2 regions of the Hymenobacter canadensis genome follow, and region 1 is predicted to be linked to the other one. Evidence: riboswitches for the same ligand, from Rfam matches in the RefSeq annotation. Region 1 holds a riboswitch; the other holds the start of a gene.
The links. A riboswitch is a leader RNA that binds a small molecule or an ion and turns the genes downstream of it on or off. The one in region 1 is predicted to bind cobalamin.
Positions count from the first base shown of each region.

Region 2: it holds a riboswitch for cobalamin, as region 1 does, so the genes downstream of both, O3303_RS05950 (acyl-CoA thioesterase) here and O3303_RS12325 (TonB-dependent receptor plug domain-containing protein) in region 1, are expected to answer to the same signal.

Region 1 covers NZ_CP114767.1:2,861,789-2,866,917, reverse strand. Annotated here, with positions in the region: gene O3303_RS12330 (DUF5074 domain-containing protein) at 14-1,075, opposite strand; gene O3303_RS12325 (TonB-dependent receptor plug domain-containing protein) at 1,112-3,085, opposite strand; cobalamin riboswitch at 3,235-3,458, opposite strand; gene O3303_RS12320 (DNA-3-methyladenine glycosylase) at 3,605-4,216, shown strand; gene O3303_RS12315 (class I SAM-dependent methyltransferase) at 4,374-5,129, opposite strand, start outside.
Region 2 covers NZ_CP114767.1:1,362,538-1,367,666, forward strand. Annotated here, with positions in the region: gene O3303_RS05940 (DUF2911 domain-containing protein) at 1-92, opposite strand, end outside; gene O3303_RS05945 (MFS transporter) at 4-1,647, opposite strand; cobalamin riboswitch at 1,800-1,993, shown strand; gene O3303_RS05950 (acyl-CoA thioesterase) at 2,177-2,572, shown strand; gene O3303_RS05955 (hypothetical protein) at 2,734-3,054, shown strand; gene O3303_RS05960 (NAD(P)/FAD-dependent oxidoreductase) at 3,219-4,799, shown strand; gene O3303_RS05965 (CoA-binding protein) at 4,913-5,129, shown strand, end outside.

The DNA of each region.
Region 1 (5,129 bases):
GTTTATGTGCCGCTTATTTGAACAGGAAGCCATTGGGCGCAATGCCCACCGCAAACGAATCGACGGCCGCGCCGGTAGCTGAGAAGCGCACCACCCGCCCATCGGCCGAGAAGCTGCCCGTGCCGGCATAGATGGTGTTGTCCTGCGGGTCGATGCCGAGGCCGTAGAAGCTGCGCCGGATGAGCGGCGTGGTGGGCAGGCTGGTGGCCGTGATGGGCAACTGGTATACGCCCGTGGCCAGGCCCACGTAGATTTTGTCGCCGGCGCCGTTCACGCGCAGGTTGCCGTTGCGGTAGTCTTCCGGAAACGTGATGCGGGTTTGCTGTGTGGGCGTACCCGGGCTGAAGCGCACCAGCGAAGCCAGCGGCTCGGTGTAGTCGTCGGAGAGCACCCACACGTTGCCGCTGGCGTCGGTGGTTACGTTTTTGGGGCCGGCCGGCACGGTCACGGTGCCTTCCACGGCGTCGGTGGTGGGGTTGATGACGGTGAGCGTGTTGCCGTCGGAGTTGGCCACGTACACTTTGCCGCCCGCCACGGTCAGCTGCTCGGGGTTGATGCCCACCGGAATGGTTTTCGTTACGGTGTTCGTAGTCAGATCCAGCACCGACACGCGGCCGGCCGTGTAGCCGCTTGTGAAGTTGCCCTGCCACTCCGTGAGGTAGGCCTTATTCGGCGCCACCTGCACCAGATAGCGCGGCTGCGAGAGGCCCGTAATCTTCTTCACCGACTTGAAATCGGCCAGCGTCACGACTTCCACCCAGTTGCTGTTGTTGGCCACCAGGTAGGCGTTGTCGCCCACAATGGTCATCGACTGCAGCACGTTGCCCACGCCGCGGCCGTTGGCGGCCAGAAACGGGTCTTTCTGCACCTCCTTGGTGGCTTTGCTGAACACGCTCACCGAGCCGCTGCCGGTCAGGAAAGGGCCCTCGTTCACCACGTACACCGTCTGGGTGGTGACGGGCGGTGTAACGGGCGTTACCTCATCGTCCGGGTCGCAGGACGTAACGGCCAGAGTCAGGAAAGAGGCGGCGCCGAGCAGCGCGTAACGGCGCGTAGCCATAGGAAAATGGAACATGGATAAGGGAAAAATGGAAGATGAAAACAAGCGGAATCAGCGCCACGCCACGCGCAGGCTGGCCACCCACGAGCGGCCGGGCATGGCGCGGCTCTGGTAGCTCTGGTAGCGGAGGTTGCCGAGGTTGAAGCCCTGCGCCAGCGGCGTCAGCCGGGCCCGGCCCACCCGAAACTCGTGGCCCAGCTGGGCATTAAGCAGCAGGTAGGAGGGCAGGAAATCGGTGCCGGAGGCGGTGGTGTAGCGGAAGCCCGTGAAGGTGAGGGCGCTGGTCAGCAGCCAGCCGCGCCAGCTGTGGTCGGTGCTGAAGGCGGCAGTGTGCAGCGGCACGTAGGCCAGCTGCTGGCCCACCGGGTCTTCGTCGAGGACGTAGCCGCGCACTTTGCGGGAGCTGGTGTAAGCGTAGGCGGCGCGGGCGGCCAGGGTGTAGCGCCCGGGTTTCCAGCGTAGCTCACTGCTGGCTTCCAGGCCCTGGGCCAGCACCTGCCGCAGGTTGTTGGGGGCGTAGCCCAGGTCGGTGGGCAGCCATTGCACCCAGTCGTCTACGCGCTGCCGGAATGCTGTCAGCTCGGTCTGGAGCAGCAGGGTGGGAGTGGGGCGCACCTCGTGGCGCAGGCCGGCCTCGTAGCCCAGGCTGGTTTCGGGGCGCAGGTCGGGCTTGCCGGTGGGGTACCAGAACCGCTCGTTGAGGGTGGGGGCGCGGTAGCTGCGCGAGGCACTGGCTTTCACGCTGAGCTGCTGGGTGCCGCGCTGCCAGGCCAGCCACTCGGCGCCGGCCGTGGGCGTGAGCGGGGGCCGCCGGCCGCTGATGAAGGCCTGCCGCACGTTCAGGCTGAGCTGCAGCCGCGGCAGCGGGTCGTAGCGCAGCAGCCCGAAGCCGCTGAATCGGTTTTCGGTCACGGTGGGCGCTTCATAGCCATCTACGTGGGCCACGAAATGCTGCGCCTCAGCCCCCAGCCGCAAACTGAGCGTGGGAGCAAACCGGAACGTGTGCTCGGCCTGGGCCTGACTGGTCTGCACCCGCGAGTCGCTCCGGATGCCGTCGTCCTGGTAGTTGATGATGTCCTCGAACCAGGCGGCGCGCACGCTCGTTTCGTGGCGGCTGCTCACGTGGCGGTAGCCGGCCAGCAGGCGGCGGCTCTGGTCCCGCTCCCGGGCACGGCGGTTTACTGAGCCCAGCGCGGCCTGAATCTGCCGGTCGGCATCCGTGAGCCAGACGGCGGCCGTGAGTTCTCCCTGCTCGCCTACCCGCAGCGTGGCATCCTGGGCCAGGCTCCACTGCCGCAGCTGCGCGTTTTGCTGGCGCTGCGTCGGGCCGTACACCAGCCGGCCGTTTTCGCGGCCCACCGGCTCGCGGTACGGGAAGTCGTTTTGGGCGGTGCGGTAGGAGGCGGCCGTCCGCACCGAGAGCTTCTGGTTGCTGAACGTGGCCTCACCTGAGCCGGCGGCCAGCCCGAAGCTGCCGCCATCCAGCTGCACCCGGCTCTGCAGCCCCTGCCCCCAGCGCGCCTCCGACGACAGCAGCACCGTGCCGCCAATGGCCCCGGTGCCGTAGGTGGCGCCGGCCGGCCCGTGCTGCACTGCTACCTGGGTAGTGCCGCTTACGGGCAGCAGCGCAAAGTCTGCTTCGCCCAAAGAAGGTAAATTGATGTTGAAGCCCTGCCACAGCACGGCCGTGTGCCGCGCCGACGTGCCGCGCAGCGTGATGCTGGCCAGCTGGCCCGGCCCATAATTTTTCAGATAAAGCGGCGTGCGCAACGACAGCGCATCGGCTAGGGTGCCGGCGCCGGTCTGCCGGAGCGCCAGCGTGTCGAGCGTGGTGCGGCGGGTGCCAGTGGCGAAGCGCGTGGCCGGAATGCCCTGTACGCGCACCGCCGGCAGCGCCTGCACCGAGTCGAGGGCGTGCGGCGATGCCTGCTGGGCCGTGGCGGGAGTTGCCAGGGCCGCGCAAAGCAGCATGAGCGGCAGCAGCCGGAGCCGTGCAGCAAGCGGAATGTTAATTAGCTGAACCAAATTTTCGGGTAAGGAAAATTCAGTTCAGAACTCCGACGCCAGCTTTCGTTGCCGAAAGCCAGGCCGCAGCCGAGGCCGAAAACAGGAAATTCCGGTGGCCCGAAAGCCACCACTGCCATCATTCTCCGCCCCTCCACCGAGGGCGCTGAACATAGGGAAATGTAAAGGCAGGTCTCCTGGCTTGCTTCTGGCGCGCCGCCTTCCCATTTCTCCGGCTGCTCTGGGGAGAGCAACCTTCTCGGAAACAGTGGCAGCTGAGGCGCGCCGACTCGTGAAGCATACAGTTGCGGGGACAGCTCCGGCTTTGAACCGGATTCCCTTTTCAGCCTCGCCCCGCAATCGGGGTCCGGCCACCTCTACGCCCCAAAGGTAGCAGATTGTAGCATAGGCTTCAGCCTGTGCCCCCGGCCGGCCGCCACAATTCCCGCAGAAAACGTATCAGCTCAACCATAAACCGAAACTTGTTCTTGCGCCGCTGCCGCCGCCCGGCACAGGCTGAAGCCTATGCTACATCGAAATATGCTACATCCCAAACTCCCGCCCGACTTCTACCGCCGCCCCGACCCCGTGCAGATTGCCCGCGACCTGCTGGGCAAATACCTATTTACGTGCCTCGACGGCGAGCTGACCGGCGGTCGCATCGTGGAAACCGAGGCCTACTCGCACCACGGCGACCAGTCGATGCAGCTGCACCTGAAGCGCCGCGGCCCGCACGGCCACGCCCTGCACGAGCCCGGCGGCCGCGCCTACCTGTACCAGGTGTATCAGCGCCACACGCTGTTCAACATCAGCACCAACGAAGCCGACAAACCCGATACCATCCTGATCCGCGCCATCGAGCCGCTGGTAGGTCTGGATATTATGCTTCGGCGGCGTGGGCTGGAAACGGCCTCGGCCAAGCTTACGGCCGGGCCTGGCCTGCTCACGCAGGCGCTGGGCGTCACGCCGGCCCTCTCCGGCACCGATTTGCAGGGCGACACGCTCTGGATTGAAGACCACGCCGAGCAGGTGCCGGAAGCCGACGTGCTCAGCAGCCCCCGCGTGGGCCTCGCCTACGCCGGCGAAGAAGCCGCCAGCCTACCCTGGCGCTTCCGCATCATCAGCAGCCTCTGGACCAGCAAGGTTAAATGAATCACGGATTAGCACGGATTTCACGGATTTTGTGGACGATTGATAATCGCGCAGAAACAAGGGGCTTGCCGTTTGACAAGCCCCTTGTTTCTGCTTTGTGTCTCAGGACAATTGAAGCGAGCAGCTTAACGCCGTCCACAAAATCCGTGAAATCCGCTTAAATCCGCGCTAATCCGTGATCCTTCTCTGTCACCAGCACCATCAGCTTACCTTCCAGATTGGTGGTGGCGAACAGGTATAGGTCGCCGCCTTCGCGGATGCCGGTGCGGTGGCGGAACTCGGCCACCGTGTCGGGGAAGTTGCGGGTTGTGACGTGGGCGCGGACTTCGGGGCCGAGGTGGGCGCGTAGGGCTTGGGCGTCGTATTTCTCGGTGGCCCGGATGCGGAAGATGCGGCCCGGGAAATCGGGGTGCAGCGTGTCGGAGGTGTAGAGGTGGCTGTGCTGGTGCAGCTTCAGCAGCTCAAACGCCGTACCGATGCTGCGGAAGCCGCCCGCCTTCAGAATAGCCACGTTGGGCTCGTAGAGGTACTGCTGCGGCTCGGCGTAGCGCGGGATGGCGCGGGCCTCGCGGGCCCGGTTCAGGCGGAAATCCTGCTGCTGGCCCGTGCGAAGCAGGTTCACGGTGTGGCGCTCCGGATCGACGGCCGGCTCGGGGCCCAGCTCGTACAGCACCTCCTTGCACTCATTGTCCACGGCCACCACCCACAGCTGCCGCACCTGCCGCAGCTCCAGAATGGCCTGCTCGATATCGAGCATGGGCGAAGTTTTGAGCAGCACCCGACGGCCTTTATGCAGCAGCAGCGGCATTAGGCGTAGAATATCCGGCTCACAGTCCTGCAGCCGGAAAATCTTGCGGGCCGCCGTATCGCGCCGGGCCGGGTCGAGGTAGATCCAGTCGAAGGTGTCCGGGGT
Region 2 (5,129 bases), 1.5 Mb from region 1:
GCCTCATTGGCACCGGTGCGCCACACTTTGCCGTAGGGCTCCAGGCCCCCGAAGGCTTTGCGGCCTTTCAGCGAAGGGCGGCTGTAGTCGATGGTGAAGCCGGGGCCAGTGACGGTGGCCGGCGGGCTGGGGCGCTTGCTCTTGTCTTCGGGCTTTTTGGCTTGCGCCATGGCCTGGCCGGCCAGCAGCAGGCCGCAGAACACGAACAGCAGGGTGAGAATCTTTTTCATGAGAAACGGGAAAAGGTGAGTGTGGAAGAAAAGTAACAAACCGAGCCGCAACGTTGCGCGGCACCTCAGAACCGGCCCTACCCGAAAAGGTTAGCCGGCCGCCGTATCCATGCGTGAGGTGTCGCGGGTGTCGGGCATGCGCAGGTACACCACCAGCGAAATGGCGGCGCAGGCCGTCACGTACCAGTAAAACCAGCTTTCCACGCCCTGGCTTTTGGCCAGCAGTGCCACGTACTCGGCTGTACCGCCGAAAATGGCCACCGTGAGAGCATACGGCAGCCCCACGCCCAGCGCCCAGCGCCCGGATTTCCGTTGGGAACAGCTCGGCCTTCACCACGGCGTTGATGGACGTGTAGCCGCTCACGATAGTCAGGGCCAGCACCAGTAGCCCGAACGCCACGCCGGGGCTGGGAGCCGCGCCTAGCCACGTCATCAGCGGCACGGTGCCCAGCGTGGCGCCCACCCCAAAAAACAGCAGCACCGGCCGCCGCCCCACCCTGTCCGACAACGCTCCGAGCAGCGGCTGCAGCAGCATAGCCACGCCCAGCGCCCCAAACGATACCAGCGTGGCCTGGCCCTTGGTGAAGCCGGTGGTGTTCACCAGAAACTTCTGGGTGTAGGTGGTGAAGGTGTAGAACACCACGGTGCCGCCCAGCGTGAGGCCCACCACCGTCAGCACCTCGCGCGGGTAGCGCAGCAGCAGCCGGAGCTTGCCGGGCTGCGGCACGGCAGCGGCGTTGTCGGCGGCGGTTTGGTGGGTGAAGGCGTCGGTTTCTTCCATGGTGCGCCGCAGATACAGCGCCACCACGGCCGCGGCGGCCCCAATCCCGAACGGCACGCGCCAGCCCCAGGCCTGCAGTTCGGCGGCGCTCAGCACCTGCTGCAAACCCAGCTGCACCAGCAGCGCCAGCAGTTGCCCCGCAATCAGGGTCACGTATTGAAAGCTGGAAAAGAAGCCCCGGTTGCGCTGGTCGGCCATTTCGCTCAGGTAAGTGGCCGAGGTGCCGTACTCGCCGCCCACGCTCAAACCCTGCAGCAGCCGCGCCAGCACCAGCAGCACCGGCGCCGCCACCCCAATCTGGGCGTAGGTGGGCGTGAGGGCAATCAGCAGCGAGCCACCGCACATGAGCAGCACCGAGGCCATAAGGGCCGCCTTGCGCCCGGCGCGGTCGGCGTACAGCCCCAGCAGCCAGCCGCCCAGCGGCCGCATCAGAAAGCCCACCGCAAAAATGGCGGCCGTGTTGAGCAGCTGCGCCGTCTGGCTGCCCTGCGGGAAAAACGAGGGCGCGAAGTACAGGGCAAACGCCGAGTACACGTACCAGTCGTACCACTCGACGAGGTTGCCGACGGAGCCGCTGAAGATGGAGCGGATGCGGGAAGCCATGCTGCGGCCGCCCGGCACGGGATAAGTTTGCATGCCGCAAAGTAGCACGTGGCCGCGTGTAGCACGGGCTTCAGCCCGTAGCTCTGCGGCGGCGGCGGTATGGCAAGCAGCCCGGCCGGCGCGGCCGCGCCCACGCTACATTCCGCCCCTTCCCCTACCTTCGCCCCGCTGTTCTCTGGTCGATTTCCAGTCAGACGGCGGAAGGTTCCGGGGTAATACCTGGATTAATAGGGAACCGGGTGCGAATCCCGGACAGACGCGCTACTGTAAGTCCCGCGCAGTTTTCACCACATCAGGTTCATTGGCCGGCTTCGGGCGGGCTGAGAAGGACGGTGAAAATGGGACAAGTCAGGAGACCTGCCTTCCGCTGCATTGATGAGGCTGCCTTCGCGAAAAAGGATCTTATCGGGTGTTTGTGCGCTGCCATCGGGCGGGCGGCTGCGGCTGGCCGGTGCCGGGGCGGCGCGTGGGTGGCCGGTAGCATACCGTAGCGCAGGGCGGGTTTCTCGGAATCGGACAGGCAGGCTTCGTTTCCTTCCTTCTTCCCCCTTTTTCTGCCATCATGGACCTTGCCGCCAAAATTGCCGCCGCCGAAACGCGCATCTTCAAAGCCGTGTTTCCCAACACCACCAACCACTATGACACCCTGTTCGGGGGCACCACGCTGCACATGATGGACGAGGTAGCCTTCATCACGGCCACCCGCTTTTCGCGCCTCAAAATGGTCACCGTCTCGTCCGACAAGGTCGATTTCACCCATCCCATTCCCGGCGGCACGCTCGTGGAGCTGATTGGCAACGTTGAACACGTGGGCAACACCAGCCTGAAGGTGCGGGTGGAGCTGTTTGTGGAGCAGATGTACTCCGAGGAGCGCGTGAAGGCTGTTTCGGGCCTGTTTACGTTCGTGGCCATCGACCACGAGAAGCGGCCGGTGCGCATCCTGCCCGCCGCCGTGTAATATTTTGGCAATCGTTGCCAGCAGCTTGCAAATGTCCCCGCAATACATAACCCCGGCCGCAAAATACCGTTTCCCCTATTTTGCTATTTTCTTCGTCTGAACTTTTTGGCATTTGCCAGGGGTTTAGGCGACTACCCACAACCCGACTTCTTCTCTTGGCAATGGATCAGCAGCAGAATGATAACATCACCGCCCGATTGGAACAATCATTTAAAGATGCCGACCAGGCCCGTGAGGACCTCACCGAGTCGATGTCGAACTCGATAGCCGCCAACTCTGACCTGCTGCACCACGGTTTGGTAAGCGCCAAAGGGCTGGAAACCACCACCGAAATGTACCGGCATATGCTGGGGCAGCTGTTGCGCCATAGCTCCGGCGAAGTGCGGGCCCAGACGCTGCTGGCCTTCAACCAGTCCATGGAGAAGTTCTGGCCCCGCAAACCACTGCAGAACGACTCCCAGGGCCGACCGGACAACGCCTGATCCTGCCCTGGCCGTCGTTGCGTCCGCCCCTTCGGTAGCTACCGGAGGGGCGGCCGTGTTTTAGGGGCTACTGAAGGGCATGCCCGCGCGGCTGCGTACCTTTGCAGCCCTTATTATAGGCTTTCGCTTAAAGGATAAAAGGATAACCACCTTTCCCCTGTTTCATGTCTGCTCCCTTCCGTGAGATTGAAGTGCTGCTGCCGCCGGCCGTAGCCTACGACGAATTTGCCCGCTACGAGGCCCTGCTGCACGCCGCCGGCCTGCAGCCCGGCCAGGCCGATTTTGTGCACCTGCGTAAGCGCTCCATTGATGCGCGCGGCCGCAGCCCCCAGGTACGCCTGCGCGCCGACATCTACCAGATGCCGCCACCCGCCAGCCTGTTCGGCCCCTGGTTCCGCTACCCCGATGTGCGGCAGGCCCGGCGCACGGTGCTGATTGTGGGCGCCGGGCCGGCCGGCCTGTTTGCGGCGCTGCGAGCCATTGAGCTGGGCCTTAAGCCCATTGTATTGGAGCGTGGCAAAGACGTGCGCACCCGCCGCCGCGACCTGGCCGCCCTCAACAAGGAGCACCTCGTCAACCCCGATTCCAACTACTGCTTTGGGGAAGGCGGCGCCGGTACCTACTCCGACGGCAAGCTCTACACCCGCGCCACCAAGCGCGGCGACGTGGGCCGCGTGCTGCGCTGCCTGGTGCAGCACGGCGCCACCCCCGATATTCTGGTGGATGCCCACCCCCACATCGGTACCAACAAGCTGCCCTCGGTGGTGGCCGCCCTGCGCGACAGTATCCGGGAGGCCGGCGGCGAGGTTCGATTTGATACGCGGGTAGATGATCTGGTACTGGAAAACCACCACCTGCGCGGCGTGGTGACGGCCACCGGCGAAACCATCGAGGCCGACGCCGTGATTCTGGCCACCGGCCACTCGGCCCGCGACATCTACGAGCTGCTGCACCGGCGCGGCGTACTTATCGAGGCCAAGCCCTTTGCGCTGGGCGTGCGCGTCGAGCACGAGCAGGAGCTGATTGATAAGGCCCAGTACCGCCTCAACGACCGGGGCGAGCTGCCGGCTGCCTCCTACTCCCTGGTGCACCAGACGCAGTGGCAGGGCAAGCAGCGGGGCGTGTTTTCGTTCTGCATGTGCCCGGGCGGCTTTATTGTGCCGGCCGCCACGGCGCCCGGCGAGGTGGTGGTGAACGGCATGAGCCCCAGCCGCCGCGACTCGCGCTTCGCCAATTCCGGCATTGTGGCGGCCGTGGAGCTGGAAGATATGGATGTGCGCCAGTACGGGCCCCTGGCCGGCCTGCGTTTGCAGCAGGAGATTGAGCAGCGCGCCTGCCAGGTGGCCGGCAACACCCAGCGCGCCCCTGCCCAGCGCCTCGGCGACTTCCTGAAGGGCAAAATTTCCGCGGAGCTGCTTGAAACCAGCTACCAGCCCGGCCTGGTGCCCGTGGCCATGGACGACGTGCTGGGCGCGGGCCTGGCGGAGCGGCTGCGGCAGGGCTTCCAGGATTTCGGACGCAAGATTCCGGGCTACGCCACCAACGCCGCCCAGATTGTGGGCGTGGAAAGCCGCACCTCCTCCCCCGTCCGCATCCCCCGCGACCGGGACACGCTGGAGCACCCCGAGGTGCGCGGCCTGTTTCCGTGCGGCGAAGGCGCGGGCTACGCCGGCGGCATCGTGTCGGCGGCCATGGACGGCGAGCGGTGCGCCGAGGCGGCTCTGGCCTCGTTGGCTGTCAGCTGATAGTTGTCAGTTGTTGGTTGTCAGTTGTCAGTTGCTTGCGTCCTTTTTCCGTAAATACCCGTTGTCAGGCTCTATCTGACAACCGACAACTAATAACTGACAACTTCAGCAATATGAAAAAGACCCTCGTTCTTGGTGCCTCCGACAATCCGGCCCGCTATTCCTATCAAGCTGTGCACCGGCTCCAGCGCCACGGCCACGAAGTGGTGCCGGTGGGCATCCGCAAAGGCCAGGTGGGCGGCCTCGACATCCAGACTGACCGCCCGCAGGCCGAAGCCGTGGACACCGTGACGCTCTACGTCGGCCCCCAGAACCAGCCCGCCTGGTACG